Regions from separate parts of the Quatrionicoccus australiensis genome, predicted to be linked through region 4. Evidence: predicted binding sites of a transcription regulator. Region 4 holds the regulator's gene; each other region holds the start of a gene.

Region 1 (5,493 bases), 750 kb from region 4:
GCCGACCACGGCGGCGAAGCCGAAACCGATACCGACGCGCTGCAGCGAGGACAGGATGTTCCAGCCGATGCCCTGGTCGTTCGGCCCGTTGCGGTAGAACGGATCGGCGAAGAGCACGGTGGCTGCGTCCCAGGTCTGAACCGGGCCGGGAATGCTGCCGCCCTTGAGGGTGGCGACATACCAGATGCCGATCAGGACCAGCATGCCGAGGCTGGGCGGCAAAACGGCGCGCAGCAGGCTGTTGAGTTTCTCGCCGAGCGGCATGCCGCTCGGCTGGGGAAGTGCTTTGTCCATATTCTTTTCCTTGGCCGGTAAGGCGGCTTGCACCACAACCGGCGGGCTGTTCGGCGTATCAACCAGGGGCAGCGGGCTGACCAGGTCGACACTCATCGTCGTTGCGCTCATGTTTTTCTCCTCAGGCTGTCGTGATGCCGGCCGCAACCGGCATCACCCGGACTGGATCAGGCCTTGATCTTGAAACCGTCGGCGTACTTGGCGGGATCCTTGCCGTCCCAGACCACGCCGTCGATCAGCTTGTGGCTGCGCATCTCGTTCTTGGGCAAGGCAACGCCGGCCGCAGCCGCGCCCTGCTTGTAGATGTCGATGCGATTGACCTGCTTGGCCACGGCCAGGTAGTCGGGATGACTCTTGAGCAGACCCCAGCGCTTGTGCTGGGTCATGAACCACATGCCGTCGCTGAGGTAGGGGAAGTTGACCGTCCCCTCGTTGAAGAACTTCATGCAGTTCTTGTCGTCCCAGCTCTTGCCCAGACCGTTCTGGTAACGGCCAAGCATGCGCGCCACGATGACCTCGGTGTCGGTATTGACGTAGGACTTCTGGGCAATGACTTCGGCCGTCTTCTGCTTGTTGGCGATGGAGGCGTCGATCCACTTGCTGGCATCGAGAATGGCGGCAACGACAGCACGCGCCGTGTTCGGATTCTGCTTGACCCAGTCGGCCGTCGTGCCGAGCACCTTTTCCGGGTGATCGGTCCAGATGTCCTGGGTCGTCGTCGCCGTGAAACCGATGTTGTCCATGATGGCGCGGTTGTTCCACGGTTCGCCGACGCAGAAACCATCCATGTTGCCGACACGCATGTTGGCGACCATCTGCGGTGGCGGCACGGTGATCGTCTTGACATCCTTCATCGGATTGATGCCCTGCGCCGCCAGCCAGTAGTACAGCCACATGGCGTGGGTGCCGGTCGGGAAGGTCTGGGCAAAGGTGTATTCCCGCTCCTTCTTGGCGACCAGCTTGGCGAGGCTGCTGCCATCGGTGGCGCCCTTGTCCTTGAGCTGGTTGGAGAGCGTGATGGCCTGACCATTGTGGTTCAGGCCCATCAGCACATTCATGTCCTTCTTCGGGCCGCCGACGCCGAGCTGCACGCCGTAGATCAGGCCGTACAGCACATGGGCAGCGTCGAGTTCGCCATTGACCAGCTTGTCGCGCACCGAGGCCCACGAAGCTTCCTTGGTCGGGATGATCTTGATGCCGTATTTCTCATCGAACTTCATGACCGAAGCCATGACGACAGAGGCGCAGTCGGTGAGCGGGATGAAGCCGATACGGACTTCCTTCTTTTCGGGGGCATCCGAACCAGCGGCCCAGGCGCCACTGCGAACACCGGGAGGTACCATGGCCATCAGAGAGGCTCCCAAAGCGGTTGACACGAAATCACGACGAGAAATCGAGGAGGTGTTTTTTTCCACCGGCTTGCTATCGTCCATTGCTTGCTCCTTTGATTGCGGGAATCCAGAAAACAAAACGGGCGTCACATCCGGCTGCCGGTTGGCAGCGCGGATGGACGCCCTTGTCCTGTGAGTCGATATCTTTGACTCGCGCCCGGCCGCCATTGACCGTGCGTTAATGAACTGACTATCGCAATGGCCGTGCCAGGCCCGGAATATTTTTCCTAAGCCATTGCCGGATAAGCATTTTCTTGATTTTTTCGGCGTCGACCGCTGGCCGGACGGCAGGCAATGTGCGCACTATTGCAGTGCAACAAGCGGCGATGCCGCACGCCTTTAGAGCAGTACGCGCGCCATGTCGATGACGTCGCGGGCGACCTTGGCCAGGGTCTGGCCGCGCTCCATGGCCAGCTTGCGCATGGCGTGATAGGCCGCATCCTCGTCGAGGCCGCGCGCCTTCATCAGCACGCCCTTGGCCTTGTCGACCAGTTTGCGGTCGGTCAGCTTCTTCGAGGCCTCGTCGAGTTCGCGGCGCAGGGCCTGCGTATCCTCGAAACGGGCGCGCGCCACCTCGAGGATGGGCTTGATCCGTTTCTGGTCGAGACCATCGACGATATAGGCGGAAACGCCCGCCTTCACTGCGTTCCGGATCGCCGACTGGCCGTCTTCCTGGGTAAAGATGACGACCGGGCGCGGCATGTTCTTGTGCATCGCCGCAAGATTTTCGAGGGTGTCGCGACTCGGACTGTCGGTGTCGATCAGGATGACGTCCGGCTGCAGTTTCTCGACCTCGGCCGTGAGATTGGCGGCATCGGCCAGGATGGCCGCCACCTGGTAACCGGCGAGCGCCAGCCCGGCACAGATTTCTCCGGCCCGCGAGCGCGATTCATCAATGACAAGTACAGTCAGCATGCCTGAATTCAAGCAAGCTCCGAACCAGCCACCAGCATGGCGGCCTCGGCCATCGCCTGAACGACAATTTCGTGTTCGCCAATCGCATTGCCCAGTGAAAAATCGATTTCCGGATAGGTCGACCGCAAGGCGGCCAGCATTTCCGGCAATTCGCGCTTCAGGTGGCCGCCGCGCGCGATGAACATCGGCAGGACAACAATGCGCCCGGCCCCGGCGGCAACCACATCGGCCACGCAGTCAGCCAGGCCGGGCGTCATGAATTCGAGGAAGGCCAGTTCGACCGGGGTGTCCGGCACACGGCCACGCAGCACGGCCTGGACACGACGCATCGGGCTCGCCCATTCGGGATCGCGGGCGCCATGGGCAAAGAGGATCAAGGCTGTTTTCATCTGGGTACACTTTAACTGAAGGGGAAAGCCCGGGCGCTACCGCTTCGGGCGTATTGACAGCCTCTCAGAACACGTAGCGCCCCCTAAGTTCAACCACGCACCAGCTTTTCGTAACGGCCGGTCAGGCCATCCATCACTTCGAGAATCCGCTCGCTGGTCGTTGCCACGTTACGCACCGCAAGCTCCCGTGTTTCCCTTCCGTTCAGGGCTTGCTCGAAGAACAGCCACTGGGTGTTGGCCAGTTCCAGTTCGATGCGGATTTCCGGCGTGTTTTCCGGTGCCTGGTTGAGTTCCTTGAGTGCCGCAACGAAGTCGCGCCGGGCCGCATCCAGTTCGCCCCGCAGCGCTTCGGAGACGATCCCGGACTGCTCGACAAGAAAGCACTTGGCCATACGCTGCGACAGCATGCGCTGCCGCCCGGAAATATTCACCAGATGCCCGGCCGTGCTGCCCGCCTGCTTTTCGTACAAGCCGGTCAGCTGATGTGCCGCGCGCAAGGTCCGGTCGGATTCCGCCAGCACCAGGCGCAGGTTTTCCGGCGTCCGGGGACGTCCAAGCACGTCACGATAGGCAGCCCAGGCGCGCTCCAGATCGAGCAACCCGCCCTTGATTGCTTCGCCGGGAGCGATGCTGGCCAATTCGACCAGCTGCGATTCGAACAGCCGCCGCGACTGTTCGAGCAAGACCTCCGCCTTCTGCGGCATCGCCCCCAGCACCAGCATGGTGAATGCCTTCGCCATGCGCTGCGACAACATGCGTTGCCGCCCGGCCTTGTTGATCGCCGCGCCCAGCGACATGGCACTGCCCTCTGCGGCAAACAGCGGCCGGGCAACAAGACTGGAGAGCGCGCCAAGAATGAAACTCCGGCGGCGCATTCCCTCAGAGAGCAAGGAACACCTCGCCGCCCTCGACCTTGACCTCGAACCGGTTGCAGGAACCGACATCCGGCGCCACTGCCTGGCCGTCTTCGAGGCCGATGTTCCAGCCATGCAGCGGGCAGGTGACGCGCCGGCCATGCACCAGGCCCTGCGACAGCGGCCCGCCCTTGTGCGGGCACTTGTCGTGCAGCGCGAAGACCTCGTCTTCGGCGTTGCGGAAAATGGCGATGTCGCCGCCCTTCTCCGGGCGCACGATGCGCGAACCCAGGGGCGGGATGTCTTGCAGCTTGCAGATCAGTTTCCAGTTGTTCATTGCGTATTCCTCGATTTTTGGCATTTTTCGGATGTTGACCGCTGGCGCCTTCTGGCCTCAGGCAATCGCCACCGGCACGATGGGAATGAATTGCTTGATCGCTTCCGGCTCGCGCGACGTCGCCCACGGGTCCTTCGCATCCTTCAGCGAGTCGAGCAGCGCGGCGTAGAGCGCCTTGCGGCCTTCGCCATCCTCGACGATGCGGCCCTTGACGTAATCCATGCCGACCCGTTCCAGCCAGTGGCAGGTGCGTTCCAGATACCAGCCTTCGACGCGGTAAAGCTGCAGGAAGGCGCCGGAATATTCCATGACCTCCTCGTCCGAACCGACCTTGCACAGGAACTGCGCGACCTCGGTCTTGATGCCGCCGTTGCCGGCAATGTAGATCTCGTAGCCGGAATCGACGCCGATGATGCCGACGTCCTTGATGCCGGCTTCGGCACAGTTGCGCGGGCAGCCGGAGACGGCGAGCTTGACCTTGTGCGGCGCATACATGTCGAACAGCATCTTCTCGAGCTTGACGCCCATGGACATCGCCAGTTGCGTGCCGAAGCGGCAGTGCTCGGCGCCGACACAGGTCTTCACGGTGCGGATCGACTTGCCGTAGGCGTGGCCGGACACCATGCCGGCCGCGTTGAGGTCGGCCCAGATGCCGGGCAGGTCTTCCTTCTTGATGCCGAGCAGGTCGATACGCTGACCGCCGGTGACCTTGACGGTCGGCACCTTGTACTTTTCCGCCGCATCGGCGATGGCGCGCAGCTCGGCCGGCGTCGTCAGGCCGCCCCACATGCGCGGCACCACCGAATAGGTACCGTCCTTCTGGATATTGGCGTGCGAGCGCTCGTTGATCAGGCGCGACTGCGGATCGTCCTTGGCCTCGTGCGGCCAGGTCGAGATCAGGTAGTAATTGATCGCCGGGCGGCACTTGTCGCAACCGTTCGGCGTTTTCCATTCGAGCGCCTTGAAAACGGCTTCCTTGCTGACCAGATGCTGCTCGCGGATGGCATCGCGCACCATCTTGTGCGACTGCTCGGTGCAAGCGCAGACCGGCTTCTTGTCGGAAGCGGCCGGCGTGTAGGCGCCGCCGATGGTCGAGGCGAGAATCTGTTCGACCAGGCCGGCACACGAACCGCAGGACGACGCCGCCTTGGTGTGCTTCTTGACCTCGTCGAGCGTGAACAGGCCCTTTTCCTTGATCGCCTTGACGATGCTGCCCTTGGTCACGCCGTTGCAGCCGCAGACCTCGGCCGTATCGGGCATTTCGGCTGCCTTGCTGTTGCCGGCATGGCCGACGTCGCCGACCAGCGACTGGC
Region 2 (5,493 bases), 1.7 Mb from region 4:
GCCGCCGCCCTGCTTGGCCGTCGCCAGGTAGCGCGCGGCGAGCCGGGTCAGCGGATCGCGCAGGCTGCGCACCTGCTTCTTGTCCCCGGCCCAGGTACCGGTCGCCAGTGCGTCGAGCGGCAATTCGCAGCCCGCCTCGGCCAGCACCTGCGGATTCTTCTTGACCCAGGCGGCCAGGCCCGGCATCGGCGACAAGGTCGCAAAGCAGGAAAGGCGCGGGAAGTCGCGTTTCAGGTCGTCGATCACCCGCTTCAGCAGGAAATTGCCGAAAGACACGCCGCGCAGGCCGACCTGGGTATTCGAGATGGAATAGAAAATCGCCGTGTCGGCCTTGCTGTTGTCGAAGACCGGCGCGTGCTCGTCGAGCAGTTCCTGGACATTGCCGGCCAGATGGTCGGTCAGCGCGACCTCGACGAAAATCAGCGGCTCGGCCGGCATGCGCGGGTGGAAGAAGGCGTAGAGCCGGCGGTCGGAATCGAGCCGGTTCTTGAGATCGGTCCACGAGCGGATTTCATGCACCGCCTCGTACTCGATCAGTTTCTCGAGCAAGGCGGCCGGCGAATTCCAGGTGATGCGCTGCAACTCCAGGAAGCCGACGTCGAACCAGGCCGACAGGCGCGACTCCAGTTCGCGGTCGAGCACGGCGAGTTCGCGGTCGTTTTCGAGGTAGCGCAGCAGGTCGGCGCGCAGGTCGACCAGAAACTTGACGCCCTGCGGAATGGCGTTGAACTGGGTCAGGATGCGGATGCGCCGCGAGCGCATCGCGCCGCGCATCGCCGCTTCCGCCTTCCACTGCTCGGGCGTGCCGACCGCGGCCTGATAGGCGGCATGCGCCGTCGCGACCTTGGCCGGGTCCGGCCCGAACTCGAGCGCGATCAGCTTGAGGAAACGCTGCCGGCCTTCGTCATTGAGACTGAGATAAGTTTCGGCGAGGCGCGCCGCGCGACCGCGCGCCGAGACTTCGCCACCCTGCCCTTCGGCACACTCGCGCAGTTGCGCGCGCAAACGCTCCAGGCCGCGCGGCGTCAGCGCCACGCGCTCGACACCAGCGCCCACCATAGAACGCAATTTGTCGACCAATCCTTTTGTCACCATGGCTCACCTCCTGACGGATATTGTGCCCCAAGGCGGGGCGGATTTGGCCCCGGAATTGCTTACCCCCCCCGATGCCCAGGAAAAGACGTCGTTTTTGTCGACTAGCCGACAAAGCGGACGCTCGCCCGGCGGGCTGGAATACCACCTTTTTTCGCAATAACGTTGAACAGGAGAAACAGATGTCGATTGTCCCCATCAAGGCCTTTTCCGAAAAAGCCAAAAGCGATCCGGTGCTGAAGGAACAACTGCTGGCTTGCCAGAAGATCAAGGAACTGCGTGCCCTGGCCCTGGAGCACGGCTTCGCCATCGACGAGAATTCCCTCTACCCGCCCAACGAACCGCAATTCACCGAAGCCCAGCTCTCCGAGCGCCTGATCAAGGCCCTGCTGCGCGTCTGAAACATTGCGCACGCGGCGAACAAGGCCGGCGCGTCCGGCCTTGTTCGTTTTCGGGTGTTTTTGGCGGTCGACCGCTGCGGCGGGGCAAAAACCGCGTCAAGCGGCTCTGCCCCCCCTGGCCAGGCGCGCGCGATTACAGTTTGTAACGCAACAAATCCCGTCCCGGGGTTAGCATTGCCGACTTTGCGCCCTCTTGCCCGGCCTGCTGCCCGATGCGACAACAGCGCTCCCGGGCAAATACCCCCAGGACTTACGCGATGAAATCCCTCCCCCTGCTGCTTGCCGCCTTGCTGGCGATTCCCGTCTCCGCCATTGCTGCAGAAGCAATCAAGATCGACATCTATCTGGCTGACCAGCTGGAACAATCCGTCACCCTGAGCGGACCAAACTCGACCGCCAGCATCACCGGCAGCAACATGCCGGGCACTACTTTCGAGCTGCGTCTGATCGCCCCGGAGCCGCTCATCGTCGAGATGAAGGAACACTCAAACGATGGCCGTGCAGATGCAACCGGACGCGCCAAAATACTAGCTGCCGGCAACTCCTTTGCGGTTTCGGAAATCAAGGGATCAACGTTTCGCAATCCCTACGTACTTGTCCGCCGCAACTAAGGAACTCCCTCTCCCCGCCCAACGAGCCGCAATTCGCCGAAGCCCGGCTTTCCGGGCGCCTGATCAAGCCCCTGCCGCGCGTCGGTAGCATTGCGCACTTGGTGAACAAGGCCGGTTCGTCCGGCCTTGTTCGTTTTCGGGTGTTTTTAGCGGTCGACCGGTGCGGCAGGGCAAAAACCGCCCCGCGGCAGACGGGCGATCAGAGGAAGGTTTTGCTTGCCAGACCGAGGACGGCACAGGCGGCAATGACATGGATGATGTTGCGCTGGAAGCGCAACAGGGCAACCGCGGCAAGCAGCGCAATCAGCCCCGATATCCAGTCGATGCTTCCGCCCGGGCCCTGCGGCCACAGGACGTGGTAACCGAAGAACAGTGCCAGGTTGAAAATGACGCCGACCACGGCAGCGGTGATGGCAGTGAGCGGCGCAGTGAACTTCAGATCGTTGTGCGTCGTCTCGATCAGCGGACCGCCGCCCAGGATGAAGATGAAGGATGGCAAAAAGGTAAACCAGGTGACCAGACACGCCGCCACGGCGCCGGCCAGAAACAGGCTTTCCGGCCCGAACACCGCCTTGCCGTAGCCACCGACAAAGCCGACAAAAGCCACCACCATGATCAGCGGCCCCGGCGTCGTTTCACCCAGCGCCAGGCCATCCATCATCTGCAGCGGAGTCAGCCAGTGATAGGCATCCACCGCCCCCTGATAGACGTAAGGCAAGACCGCATAGGCGCCGCCGAAAGTCAGCAGGGCCGCCTTGCTGAAAAACCAGCCCATCTGCGTCAGGGTGAAGTCCCAGCCGTAGAGCAAAGTCAGGCCGGCCATCGGCACTCCCCAGAGCAACAGCCCGCCGAGCAACACCCAGGCGAGCCGTGACCAGGTAAATACCGCGTGCGCCGGCGTCGGCGTCTCATCATCGATCAATGCCCGGCCAAAGGATTTCCCGGCTTTGCCATGCCCGCCGCCCAGCGTGAAGCCGGTCGGCGCGACACGTCCGCCGATGTAGCCGATCAGGGCCGCCGTCGCGACAATGGCCGGAAACGGCACGCCCGCCGCAAAGATGGCAAGGAAAGAGGCGGCAGCAATCGCCCAGAGCACCTTGTTCTTCAGGACACGCCCGCCGATCCGGTACGCCGCCTGGAGAACAATCGCGGTCACCGCCGGCTTGATGCCGTAAAACAACCCGGCAACCAGCGGCATCTCGCCAAAAGCGACATAGACCCAGGACAAGGCAATCAGAATAAACAGCGATGGCAGCACGAACAAGCCGCCGGCCACGATGCCGCCCCAGGTGCAATGCAGCAACCAGCCGATATAGGTCGCCAGTTGCTGCGCTTCCGGACCGGGCAGCAGCATGCAGTAGTTGAGGGCATGCAGGAAGCGGCGCTCGGAAATCCAGCGCCGCCGCTCGACCAGTTCATGATGCATCAGCGAAATCTGTCCGGCCGGCCCGCCGAAACTGACAAAACCGAGCTTGAGCCAGAAAGCAAGGGCTTGCCAGAAACTGACTGGCGGCGGCAAGCTGTCGGAGCAGCGGGAAGTCGTCATGCGTGTTTTGCTTTCTGGAATGCGGCAAGCAAACCGTCAAACAGGCTGCCGGCCAGAATCAGGAGCCGGGCAAACCTTGAATCAGTCTGGCGATGGCGCATTACCCGGCGATGCCGTTCATACTACCGAATATCCTGGCGCCGGACAGCATCCCGCCCCCGCGCCTCTTGTCGAAAACTCGACAAGAGGCTGTCGCCGACCAAAGCGCGCCAAATTAGTTCAATTCGGCGAAAACGCTGACCAGGAGGGCCAAGCCGGCGCTTGGCACCATCCCTGCAAGGGCAAAATCTCCAACGATAGGCCAGCAAGGCCAAGGAGATCCCCAATGGACCAGAGAACCATGCCGATTACCCAGGAAGCCGCGCTGCGCGTTGCCCTAGCTTCCCGCGCCATGCCCAATGTCACCCTGCCGCGGTTGATTGCGCTGTTGCAGAGCCATCTCGGTGAACAAATCGACACCGACAATTTGCGCGCGATCACCGTCACCAACCTGAAAACCGGGCTGGGCAGCATGGACGGCGAGGAAGACGACGAGGACATGGGCATCGGCATCGACGCCATGAAACTCGCCGTGCGCATCCTGTGGGGCGAGGTGCAGGACGATGAGAACCTGCCGCAGGCCGAGCCTTATGCCGACGGCGACATCCCCGATTCGCTGCGCGTCGCCATCGCTTCCGACAGCGGCAACGAGCTGAACGGGCATTTCGGCTCCTGCCTGCGCTACCTCGTCTATCAGGTGTCGGCGACGGAAAGCCGCCTGATCGGCGTGCGCAGCGCGCTGGAAGCGGATTTTGCCGAGGACAAGAACCTCTTCCGCTGCCAGTTGATCGGCGATTGCCATGTGCTCTACGTCGTGTCGATCGGCGGGCCGGCGGCGGCCAAGGTCATCCGCGCCGACATTTTCCCGATCAAGCTGCCCAACGGCGGACCGGCTCCGGAAGTCATCGGGCGCTTCCAGCAGGCGCTGGCCGATTCGCCGCCGCCCTGGCTGGCGAAGATCCTCGGCGTCAGCGCCGACAAACGCCTGCGCCTGTACAACGCCGAGGAAGAAGACGATTAAGCCGGGCGCAGCGCCGCGTCGATCAGGCGGCGCGAGATGCTGATCGGATCCGGCAGGATGGGCAGCGCATCGGGCGAAAACCATTCTGCCGCTTCGATCTCGGCCGGATCGGGCGTGATCTCGCCGCCCGCGTAATCGGCGAAGAAGGCGATCATCAGCGAATTCGGGAAAGGCCAGGGCTGGCTGGAGAAATAGCGCAGGTTGGTGATCTCGATGCCGACCTCTTCGCGCACCTCACGCGCGGCGCACTCTTCCAGCGTCTCGCCCGGTTCGACAAAACCGGCCAGGGCGCTGAACACGCCCGGCTTGAAATGCGGACTGCGCCCGAGCAGCAGCTTGTCGCCATCGCGCACCAGCACCATGATCGCCGGCGACAGGCGCGGATAGGCGAGCAGGCCGCAGTGCGGGCAGTGCATCGCCAATTCGCTGTCCTTCTTCACGGTCGGCGTGCCGCACTTGCCGCAGAAACGGTGGTTGGCCTGCCAGTCGAGCAACTGCGTGGCGCGCCCGGCCAGCGCGAAGATTTCCGGCCCGGCCAGCTGAAAGATGGCGCGCAGCGGCGTCGGCTCGGCGCCGGGCATTTCCGGCAATTCGGCGAGGTCGACCGCATGGCAGGGCTGGCCGTGCAATTCACCGACGTAAAGGGCGTTGTCCGGGTCGCCGAAGGCGCCGGCCGGGCCGAACGGAAAAACCGTATCGACCAGGGTCAACAAGCGCTGTTCGGAACGCAGGATCCAGTAACCGGTTTTGCTCATGCTGGGCGTGTGCTGCTGTCAGGAAAGA
Region 3 (5,493 bases), 490 kb from region 4:
TTTGAAGCCCGTGGCGGCGCCAAGATCGATCCGGCGGCGACCAAGGTGATCTATCTCAAGGCCAAACCGGTCGACCTGCTGCCGCGGGTCAAAACCGGCCTCAGCGAAAGCGGCCTCGATCTGCCGGGGGCCGAAACGCCACCCGGCGAACACCAGATCCAGATCATTGTGCAGGACACCGAAGGTCGCAGCAGTCAGGTCGTACTGATGCTCAACGTGCTCAAGTAGATGAAGTGCCCGTACTGCGCCTCGGAAATCGCCGACGAGGCACTGGTTTGCGCCGTTTGCCGGCGTGATCTTTTCCTGGTCAAACCGCTGCTGGAGCGCATTGCCGATCTGGAGGCACAGCTCGCGGCGCGGCCTGTGCAGGCTGAGTCTGAGGTTGCCGGTTGCGCCGCGGTTGGCGCGCCAGGCGCCGAAGCCGCACCGGTCGCCCCTGTGCGGGCGTTGCCGACGGCGCTGGTCTGTCTGCTGTTGCCGCTGCTACTCCTTTTGCTCGGGCATTGGTTGCTGGTGTTTGTCTACGATGCCAAGGTGCTTTACCTGCGGGTCTTTGCCTTGCTGCTGCCGCTGCCCTTCGGCTTTTTCTTCGCCCGGGCCAGTCGTTTGAGCTTGCTACCCGGCGTCCTGCTGGCTTTTGTGGTCGCGCTGCTCGCCGTGTTCGGCATGAGTGCGATCACCGCCCTGATCGATCAGGTTCCGCTCCTGCCGCAGGATGCAGTCGAGATCCGCGAGTTCATCGAGTTTGCCGCCAGCATCGGCCTTAGTTTCGTCACGGGGCTCTGGCTCTATCACTGGCTTGAACAGCGCATCCACAAGCGGCAGGATGCGCTTCAACGCCTGCGTGCTGCCGGTATCAGCGGTCTGGGCAATGGCGATCTGACCGAGTCGCTGACCCGCTGGAGCGATCTGGGCAGCGCCGCCGTCGCGCTATGCACGACGGCAATGTCGATTTACACCGGTCTGAAGGGCCTGGGCGGATGATTGCTCAGCCCTGCATCCAGGGCAGACGGGCGTGGCGCCAGCCGCCGACGGTATTGCGATGGCCGTGCGCATCCTTGTCACCCTCGAAGCCTTCGAGGATGTTGTAACAGTCGCCGTAGCCGTTCTCGGTAGCCAGCTGTGCCGCGCCATCCGAGCGGGCGCCGCTGCGGCAGAGGAACATGACCAGTGCCTCGCGGTCGACCTGACGCTGCAGTTCGGCGAGGAAATTAGGGTTGCGCACGCCGCCCGGATACTGGTTCCACTCGATCTCGACGGCATTCGGCACGCGGCCGACCCAGTCCCATTCGGCCCGGGTGCGGACGTCGACCAGCTTGGCGCCGGGGGCGAGACGGAGCAGGTCGTACGCTTCGGCTGGCGTCAGCGCGCCCTTGTAGGGCAGGCCGAGGGCCTTGGCGCGCTCGCAGGCGAGGTTGATGATCTCGGTCAGTTTTCCCATGGTCTTTTGATTGCCTGAAGTTGGTCGCAACAGTATAAGGTAGAGGCATGACAGACAGCGATCATCCCGTGCCGCCGGTGGTGGCAAGCATGGCCGAGCGGGCCGCCGAGGCGCAGCATGCGACCTGGATCAGTGTGCTCGTCAATCTGATGATGACGGTGCTGCAGCTGCTGGTCGGCTGGCTGGCGCATTCGCAATCCCTGGTTGCGCATGGTCTGCATTCCTTTTCCGATCTGCTCTCCGATTTTCTGGTGATTTACGCCAGCCGGCAAAGTGCCCAGCCGGCCGATCGCGAGCATCCGTATGGCCACGCCCGGGTCGAGACCGCGGCGACGCTGATCCTTGGCGCCTCGCTGGCCCTGATCGGTGGCGGCATCCTGTGGCAGTCCGGCATGCGACTGCAGCATGTTGAAGCCTTGCCGCCCATCGAGATGTGGGCCTTCTGGGTCGCGGTCATCACGGTGCTGGCCAAGGAGGGGCTCTACCACTATCTGATTCGCGTTGCCGAACGGCAGCGCTCGCAACTGCTTATTGCCAATGCCCTGCACACGCGGGCTGACGCGGCTTCGGCACTGGTTGTCGTGGTTGGTATCGGTGGCGCCCTGCTGGGCTGGGCTTTCCTCGATCTGCTGGCCGCGGCGCTGATGGGGTTCATGATCCTGCGCATGGGGGCGGTGCTGGCCTGGGGGGCGCTCAAGGAATTGATCGACACCGGCCTGGACGAGGCGCAAGTGGCCGCCATCCGCCAGACGCTGCGGACGACGCCCGGCGTGCTCGGCTTGCATGCCTTGCGCACGCGGCGCATGGCGCACCAGGCCCTGGTTGATGCGCATGTTCAGGTCGATGCCCGGATCAGCGTTTCCGAGGGGCACCGGATTGCCGAGTCGGTGCGGGCCAGGGTGCTGGATGCGCATCCGGAAGTGCTTGATGTGCTGGTGCATATCGATCCCGAGAATGATGCCGGCAGCGATGTCGCCGTTGTCCGTCTGCCGGGGCGCGCCATGGTGTTACAGGAGCTGGCCCCCTTGCTGCTCGACTTGCCGGAGCCCGAGAAGCTGGTGCTGCATTATCTCGGTGGCCGGATCGAGGTCGAGGTGTTTTTCCCCAGTGGCTTTTTTGCCGATGGTGAGATGGTTCAGAAAGCTGCGCTGCGCTTTGCCGGGTTCGCGGATTCGCATCCGGAAATCCGGCGTATTTCATTGAATTGCTCGTTTGCACCAAAACAGTGCGCATAGTTCTGTTTTTTGCACGCTGATGGTGCGTTAAATCTTTGCTTAAACCCCGCATCTCGTTGTGGCAAAATACAAAACTTGGTCGCCGACCTTTGGCACGCTTTCTGCTAATTCCCTCGCGATTCGATTTATTGATTGTCGCCGGATCGTCCGGCAACTTGTTTTCTTAGGAGACTGACGTTTATGGCAACCCCGCAAGACGTGATCAAGCTGATCAAGGAAAATGACGCAAAGTTCGTTGATTTCCGCTTCACCGATACCCGTGGCAAAGAACAGCACGTCACCGTGCCGGTTTCCGCCTTCAGCGAAGACAAGTTCGAAAACGGTCACGCTTTCGACGGTTCGTCCATCGCTGGCTGGAAGGGTATCCAAGCTTCCGACATGCAACTGAACCCGGATCCGTCCACCGCCTACATCGATCCGTTCTTCGACGAAACCACCGTCGTCCTGACCTGTGACGTGATTGATCCGACCGATGGCCGTGGTTACGACCGCGACCCGCGCTCCATCGCCAAGCGCGCTGAAGCCTACCTGAAGTCCTCTGGCATTGGCGACACCGCCTACTTCGGTCCGGAACCCGAATTCTTCATCTTCGACGGCGTCGAATGGAATGTCGACATGTCTGGCTGCTCCCTGAAGATCCATTCTGCTGAAGCGGCTTGGGGTTCGGGCGAAAAGAACGACGGCAACGGCGCCACCGGCCACCGTCCGACCGTCAAGGGCGGCTACTTCCCGGTTCCTCCGGTCGACAGCCTGCACGACATCCGTTCGGCCATGGTGCTGACCCTGGAAGCCCTCGGCTGCCCGGTTGAAGTTCACCACCACGAAGTCGCCACTGCCGGTCAGTGCGAAATCGGTACCGTGTTCAACACCCTGGTCAAGCGTGCCGACCAGACCCAGATCCTGAAGTACGTGGTGCACAACGTTGCTCACCAGTACGGCAAGACCGCCACCTTCATGCCGAAGCCGATCGTTGGCGACAACGGTTCGGGCATGCACGTTCACCAGTCCATCTGGAAGGATGGCAAGAACCTGTTTGCTGGCGACGGCTATGCCGGTCTGTCTGAAACCGCCCTGTTCTACATCGGCGGCATCATCAAGCACGCCAAGGCCCTGAACGCCATCACCAATCCGGGTACCAACTCCTACAAGCGTCTGGTTCCGCACTACGAAGCTCCGGTCAAGCTGGCTTACTCCGCCAAGAACCGTTCTGCTTCCATCCGCATTCCGTACGTCGCCTCGACCAAGGCCCGTCGTATCGAAACCCGCTTCCCGGATCCGATCGCCAATCCGTACCTGTGCTTCTCGGCGCTGCTGATGGCCGGTCTGGATGGTATCCAGAACAAGATCCACCCGGGCGAGCCGGCTTCCAAGAACCTGTACGACCTGCCGCCGGAAGAAGATGCAGCCATCCCGACCGTCTGCGCTTCCCTCGAAGAAGCTCTGGCTTCCCTGGCCGCTGACCACGAGTTCCTGACCCGTGGCGGTGTCTTCTCCAACGAATGGATCGAGTCCTACATCGAACTGAAGATGGACGAAGTCAACAAGGTTCGCATGACCACCCACCCGGTGGAATTCGACCTGTACTACAGCTGCTAAGCGACTGGGTATCTGAAAAAGGCGGGGTTTCCCGCCTTTTTTTTGTCCACCATTTCAGGGAGGCGGACGTTAAAGTCCGGTACACTTGAAGGCTTGCGAGGATTGATGACAATGACACGTAGCGTACTTGCCCTGTTTGTTGCGACGCTGGCTTTGCCGGTTGCAGCGCAGACCATCTACAAATGCCCGGATGCCAATGGTGGCAGTCCCGTGATTTCGAATTCGCGTCTCGACAAGAACTGCAAGGCCGTGGTCAATTCGGAAACAACGACGGTGGTGCCGGCTCCCAAGGTCGGTGCGAAGCCCGCCGGTGCAGCGGCAACGCCAACGCCGGCCGGTTTCCCCAAGGTACAGGACGATACGCAGAAGGCGCGCGACGGTGATCGCAAGCGCATTCTCGAGCAGGAACTGGCGACTGAGCAGCGCAATCTTGAGCAGGCGAAGCGCGAGCTGGCCGAGCAGGAGCGGACGCTGGGCGACAAGAGCGAGCGTCTGTTGCCTTATCGGGACAGCGTTGGCCAGCACGAACGCAATATCCAGGCGATCCAGAAGGAACTGGGTAATTTGAAGTAGCTGCCAGCTATCAGGGTTGAGCTTTTAATAAAAACTAGAGGGCGCCTTGGCGCCCTCAGACCGCTGACAAAGCCTCCAAGCGATTGGGGGCTTTATTTTTTTATAATGCAGGCATGCTCAAGCCTGCCTACCCTGCCCAAACGGAACTGGAGATGGTGACGTTGGAGCAATTGGTCCCGAAAGACCACTTGCTCCGGCTGCTCGACCAGCACATCCGGTTTGATTTCATTCGTGAAGCGACCCAGCACCTGTATTGCGAGAACAATGGCCGACCGGCGATTGATCCGGTGGTGTTGTTCAAGATGCTGTTCATTGGCTACCTGTTCGGGATTCGCTCCGAGCGACGGCTGGTGAAGGAAATCGAGGTCAATGTGGCTTACCGCTGGTTTCTCGGCTTTCGGCTGACGGACAAAGTGCCGGATGCCTCGACGCTGTCGCAGAATCGGCGTCGCCGCTTTGTCGGGACGGACATTGAGCAACGCATCTTTGACGGGATTGTCGAGCAAGCCATTGAGCACAAGCTGATTGGCGGGCGGGTGCTTTACACGGACAGCACGCATCTGAAGGCGAATGCCAACAAACGGCACTTCGAGGTGCATCAGGTCGAGCAAACGCCGGCGGCCTATTTGGCCGAGCTGGATGCAGCCA
Region 4 (5,493 bases):
GCCGGATACCGGCGAACAGGCCCTCGAAATTTCCGACATGCTGGTCCGTTCCGGCTCGGTCGACATCATCGTCATCGACTCGGTCGCGGCGCTGACGCCGCGTGCCGAAATCGAAGGCGAAATGGGCGACCAGATGGTCGGCCTGCACGCCCGCCTGATGAGCCAGGCACTGCGCAAGCTGACCGCCAACATCAAGAAGACCAACACCTTGGTCATCTTCATCAACCAGATCCGCATGAAGATCGGCGTCATGTTCGGTTCGCCGGAAACGACGACCGGCGGCAATGCGCTCAAGTTCTACGCTTCCGTGCGCCTCGACATCCGCCGCATCGGCTCGATCAAGAAGGGCGACGAGGTCATCGGCAGCGAAACCAAGGTCAAGGTCGTCAAGAACAAGGTGTCGCCGCCCTTCCGCGAAGCCATTTTCGACATCCTGTACGGCGAAGGCATTTCCCGCCACGGCGAAATCGTCGAACTCGGGGTTGCCCACAAGCTGGTCGAGAAATCCGGCGCCTGGTATTCCTACAAGGGCGAAAAGATCGGTCAGGGCAAGGACAATTCCCGCGAATTCCTCAAGGCCAACCCGGAAATCGCTGCCGAGATCGAGGCGGGCATCCGCGAAGCGGCCAGCACCAATGTCATCAAGCCGGTCAAGGCAGCCAAGGTTGATGGCTGATCCCTCTGCTGCGCTGCGGGTTGCCGCGCTTCGACTCCTCACCCGGCGCGATCACAGCCGGGCGGAGTTGAAGGCCAAGCTCGCCGCGCAGGCGGAGTCGGAAGAACAGCTCGAAGCCGTGCTCGAACGCCTGCAGGCCGAGCGCCTGCTGTCCGATTCGCGTTACGCCAGTCAGCGCGTCGTCGCCCGTGCCGGGCGCTACGGCAATGCGCGGCTGAAGCAGGAACTGCGGCAATGCGGCATCGGTGATGACGACATTGCCGATGCCTTGCCCGAGGCCGGCGATGAAGCCGAGCGTTGCAAGGCGGTATGGGCGAGAAAATTCCGCGAGTTGCCGCAATCGGCAGCCGAGCGGGCCAAACAGATGCGTTTTTTGCAATATCGCGGTTTTTCCGGCGACGCGATTCGCCGTGTCATGCGCGGAGCCGATGAATGAGCGATGTCAAAGTGTCCACCCTGAGTGCCCACAACCTCAAGAAGCGCTACAAGTCGCGGACGGTGGTCGAGGATGTTTCCTTTGATGTCAAAAGCGGCGAGGTCGTCGGCCTGCTCGGCCCGAACGGGGCCGGCAAGACCACCTGTTTCTACATGATTGTCGGCTTGGTCGCGGCTGATGGCGGCGAGGTCTATATCGACGATGTCCGCCTCACCCACCTGCCGATGCACAGCCGGGCCCGCCTCGGCCTGTCCTACCTGCCGCAGGAAGCCTCGGTCTTCCGCAAGCTCAATGTCGAAGAGAACATCCGTGCCGTGCTCGAGCTGCTCAAGCTGCCGGCGCAGGAACTCGACGACCGCCTCGAAGGCCTGCTCAGCGAACTGCACATCGGGCATGTCCGGCACGTCAATGCGGCCGCCCTCTCCGGTGGTGAGCGCCGCCGCGTCGAAATCGCCCGCGCCCTGGCCACCAACCCGCGCTTCATCCTGCTCGACGAGCCGTTTGCCGGTGTCGATCCGATTGCTGTACTGGAGATCCAGAAGATCATCCGCTTCCTCAAGGAGCGCGGCATCGGTGTCCTGATTACCGACCATAATGTGCGCGAAACGCTCGGTATCTGCGATCACGCCTATATTATTAACGCCGGACGCGTTCTCGCGTCTGGACGGCCGGACGAAATCGTTGATAATGAAAGCGTCCGCAAGGTTTATCTCGGCGAGCATTTCAAGCTCTGACCGTTAGGCTGCACCCCAACCCGAACCGATGAAGCCAGCTCTCCAACTAAAACTATCCCAGCATCTGGCACTGACGCCTCAGTTGCAGCAGTCGATCAAGCTATTGCAGTTGTCGACGGTCGAGATGCAGCAGGAAATCGAGCGTTACCTGCTGGAAAATCCGATGCTGGAGCGCGAGGACGAGGCCGGTACGGAATCCTTTGGGGCGGCGCAGCAATTCGATTCACCGGCCAACGAAACGACGCGCAGCGAACCGACTGAAGAGCGCGAACGTGATCCGCGCGAGGAACGCGAGCAGGAAGTGCCGAGCGCACCTTCCGAAGTCGATGATGATCGCTGGGCTTCCGATGCCGGGACCTTTACCGGTGCCGGGCGTGATGAAGACGACGACAGCGATTCACGCGACATCCATTCGGCCGCCACCAGCCTGCGCGAACATCTCGGCTGGCAGCTGGGCATGACCCAGCTCAGCGAACGCGATCGCAGCCTGGTCCGTTTCCTGATCGAAGCGCTGGACGATGACGGCTATCTCTCGGCCACGCTTGAGGAGCTGTGGGAAACCCTGCCGCCGGAATACGAGATCGAGCTCGAAGAGCTGGAAATCGCCCTGCACCACATCCAGCATTTCGATCCGACCGGGATCGGCGCGCGCAGCCCCAGCGAATGCCTGGCGCTGCAATTGAAAGCGATGCCGGCCGACGAAGTACAGGCGCTTGCCCTGGCGATCGTCGAGAAGCATCTGGAACTGCTCGCGGCGCGCGATTTTGCCAAAATTCGCCGGTTGACCGCCTGTGACGACGATGAACTGAAGGCGGCACAATCCCTGATCGTCAGCCTCAATCCGCGGCCGGGGGCGCGTTTCTCGCAGACCGAGGCGCGCTACATCACGCCGGACGTAATGGTCAGGAAGCTCAAGGGCAAATGGACCGCCTACATCAATCCGGATGCCTACCCGCGCCTGCGCATCAACCGTCTGTATGCCGAGATTCTGTCGAGACAGCGGCGCGGCAATGGCAACCTGACCGGCCAGTTGCAGGAAGCACGCTGGCTGATCAAGAACGTGCAGCAGCGTTTCGAGACCATCCACCGCGTGACGCAGGCCATTGTCGATCGTCAGCGCCAGTTTTTCGAACATGGTGAAGTCGCCATGCGGCCGTTGGTCCTGCGCGAAATCGCCGATATTCTCGGTTTGCACGAGTCGACCGTCTCGCGCGTCACCAGCCAGAAATACATGGCGACGCCGCGCGGCATCTTTGAATTGAAATACTTTTTCGGCAGTCATGTGTCCACCGATACCGGTGGTGCCTGTTCTGCCACCGCCATTCGCGCCCTGATCAAGCAATTGATCAGTGCCGAGGATGGCAAGAAGCCCTTGTCGGATAGTCAATTATCCGAAATACTAGGCCAGCAGGGAATTGTTGTAGCCCGACGCACGGTAGCCAAATATCGCGAGTCACTCAACATCCCGCCGGTCAATTTACGCAAGACCCTGTAGAGAGAGGAGAAAAAATGAATCTGCAGATCGCTGGTCACCACATCGAAGTAACCCCGGCATTGCGCGAATACGTCGAGAACAAGCTCGATCCCGTCGTTCGCCATTTTGACAAAGTCACCGGTGTTAACGTGGTTCTGTCCGTAGAGAAGCTCAAGCAGAAGGCTGAAGTGACGTTGCATGTGCCGGGCAAGGACATTCACGTTGAAGAGAACGGCGATGACCTCTACGCCGCCATCGATGCGCTGTTTGACAAGCTGGACCGTCAGGTTCAGAAGTACAAGCAAAAGGTCCAGGATCACCATCGCGGTGACAAGCCTGTACACCACATGGCTGACTAATAGCCGACCGGCCGCGGCACTTGTGCTGCGGCCCTGGTTTTCAAATCCCCTATGAACAACCCCCTAACGAATATTCTGCCGGCTTCGCAGGTTCTTCTCGACCTTGATGCCAGCAGCAAAAAACGGGTGTTCGAACAGGCCGGCATGCTTTTCGAGAGTCATCTCGGACTCGCTCGCTCGGTTATTTTCGACAGTCTGTTCGCCCGTGAAAAACTCGGCTCGACCGGCCTCGGTCAGGGCATTGCCATTCCGCATGGCCGTATCAAGGGTCTCAAACAGGCTTCCGGCGCTTTCATGCGCCTGACGACTCCGGTGCCCTTCGATTCCCCGGATGGCCGGCCCGTCAATCTGCTCTTCGTCCTGCTGGTTCCCGAACAGGCAACCGAGCAGCATTTGCAGATTCTTTCCGAACTCGCCCAGCGTTTTTCCGATCGCACCTTCCGTGAAGCCCTGCTGGCGGCACCGGATGCGGCCGCGATCGTGACCCTTTTCCAGTCCTGACGTTCAGCCGTGCGCCACATCAGCCTGGTCCAGCTCTATGAGGACAACCGCGACAAGCTGTTGCTCAACTGGGTAGCCGGCCAGCAAAGCGATTGCATGATCGAGCTGAAGGCGGCAAACAACTATGGTGCCGATGTTGTCGGCCATATCAATGTCATCCACCCGGAGCGCCTGCAGGTCATGGGCCAGGCCGAGTATGACTGGGCCATGCGCATCGGCGAGCGCCGTTTCGGCCAGATGTTCCAGGATTTGCTGGAGGCGCAGTCGCCGGCCGTCATCGTTGCCGATGGTCTGACGCCGCCGCCGATGCTGGCGGAAGCTTGCCGTCAGTACAATACCCCCTTGATCCTGTCACCCAAGCCGTGCTCGGCGGTCATCGACTTGCTGCGCATCTACCTCTCGGCTCGACTGGCGGATACCGTCAATCTGCACGGTGTCTTCATGGATGTGCTGGGCATGGGCGTCCTGATTACCGGTGATTCCGGAGTCGGCAAATCCGAGCTGGCCCTTGAGCTGATTTCCCGCGGCCACGGTCTGGTTGCTGACGATGTGGTCGAAATGGCGCGTATCGCACCGACCACCATCGAAGGGCGCTGTCCGGGCATGCTGCGTGACTTTCTCGAGGTGCGCGGCCTTGGCTTGCTCAATATCCGGACCATTTTCGGCGAAACCGCATCGCGCCGGAAAATGAAGCTGAAACTGATTGTCCATCTGCAAAAGGCACTGGCTGGCAGCGATGCGCCGCGCTTGCCGCTCGATGCCCAGACCCAGGAAGTGCTTGGTGTTGCGGTACGCAAGGTGCTGATCCCGGTCGCGGCCGGACGCAATCTGGCGGTCCTCCTTGAAGCTGCTGTGCGCAATACCATCCTGCAATTGCGCGGTATCGACAGCATGCAGGATTTCATGGATCGTCAGCAGCGCATCATGCTTGACGATGACGCCTGAATCGCCGATAGTCTGCGAGCCTTTTCCCTACTGATTCAGGAGTCGTTAATGAAAAAATTGCTTAGCCTGCTTGCTCTCGTGATGGCCGCTTCTTCTGTTTACGCTGCAGATGATTGCGCTGCCCGCGCCGCGGAAAAGAAACTGGCTGGTGCTGCCAAGAACAGCTTTATGAAGAAGTGCCAAGCCGACGCCAAGGGGCCGGAAGTTACCGCCTGCGAATCGACTGCCAAGGAAAAGAAACTGGCCGGTGCCGCGCGTAACAGTTTTGTGAAGAAATGTGTGGCTGACGCCCAGGCTGGCGCCAAATAATAGCCGTTCCAGGCTGCCAGAGCAGGCCATCGAAAGATGGCCTGTTTTCGTTTACAGGT

Evidence for each region. The regulator sigma-54, encoded in region 4, starts transcription at its own class of promoters, with help from an activator protein. The targets are predictions, from matches to a motif close to TGGCACGCTTNCTGCTNA.
Region 1: the regulator sigma-54 is predicted to act here: its motif matches at 1,878-1,895, upstream of KI612_RS16100 (CmpA/NrtA family ABC transporter substrate-binding protein).
Region 2: the regulator sigma-54 is predicted to act here: its motif matches at 1,140-1,157, upstream of KI612_RS11815 (Nif11-like leader peptide family natural product precursor).
Region 3: the regulator sigma-54 is predicted to act here: its motif matches at 2,767-2,784, upstream of glnA (type I glutamate--ammonia ligase).

The regions. Positions count from the first base shown of each region.
Region 1 is NZ_CP075188.1:3,370,990-3,376,482, forward strand. It holds gene ntrB (nitrate ABC transporter permease) at 1-405, opposite strand, end outside; gene KI612_RS16100 (CmpA/NrtA family ABC transporter substrate-binding protein) at 462-1,643, opposite strand; gene KI612_RS16105 (ANTAR domain-containing response regulator) at 2,025-2,600, opposite strand; gene KI612_RS16110 (sirohydrochlorin chelatase) at 2,609-2,989, opposite strand; gene KI612_RS16115 (type IV pili methyl-accepting chemotaxis transducer N-terminal domain-containing protein) at 3,079-3,879, opposite strand; gene nirD (nitrite reductase small subunit NirD) at 3,869-4,180, opposite strand; gene nirB (nitrite reductase large subunit NirB) at 4,238-5,493, opposite strand, start outside.
Region 2 is NZ_CP075188.1:2,443,020-2,448,512, forward strand. It holds gene KI612_RS11810 (malonyl-CoA decarboxylase) at 1-1,095, opposite strand, end outside; gene KI612_RS11815 (Nif11-like leader peptide family natural product precursor) at 1,275-1,493, shown strand; gene KI612_RS11820 (hypothetical protein) at 1,751-2,104, shown strand; gene chrA (chromate efflux transporter) at 2,304-3,650, opposite strand; gene KI612_RS11830 (dinitrogenase iron-molybdenum cofactor biosynthesis protein) at 3,976-4,710, shown strand; gene nudC (NAD(+) diphosphatase) at 4,707-5,465, opposite strand.
Region 3 is NZ_CP075188.1:438,818-444,310, forward strand. It holds gene KI612_RS02150 (hypothetical protein) at 1-228, shown strand, start outside; gene KI612_RS02155 (hypothetical protein) at 229-984, shown strand; gene KI612_RS02160 (rhodanese-like domain-containing protein) at 989-1,441, opposite strand; gene KI612_RS02165 (cation diffusion facilitator family transporter) at 1,489-2,676, shown strand; gene glnA (type I glutamate--ammonia ligase) at 2,857-4,272, shown strand; gene KI612_RS02175 (DUF4124 domain-containing protein) at 4,384-4,845, shown strand; gene KI612_RS02180 (IS1182 family transposase) at 4,959-5,493, shown strand, end outside.
Region 4 is NZ_CP075188.1:4,116,107-4,121,599, reverse strand. It holds gene recA (recombinase RecA) at 1-676, shown strand, start outside; gene recX (recombination regulator RecX) at 669-1,112, shown strand; gene lptB (LPS export ABC transporter ATP-binding protein) at 1,109-1,846, shown strand; gene KI612_RS19520 (RNA polymerase factor sigma-54) at 1,875-3,341, shown strand; gene hpf (ribosome hibernation-promoting factor, HPF/YfiA family) at 3,356-3,679, shown strand; gene ptsN (PTS IIA-like nitrogen regulatory protein PtsN) at 3,731-4,180, shown strand; gene hprK (HPr(Ser) kinase/phosphatase) at 4,190-5,125, shown strand; gene KI612_RS19500 (hypothetical protein) at 5,174-5,434, shown strand; gene KI612_RS19495 (adenylate/guanylate cyclase domain-containing protein) at 5,486-5,493, opposite strand, start outside.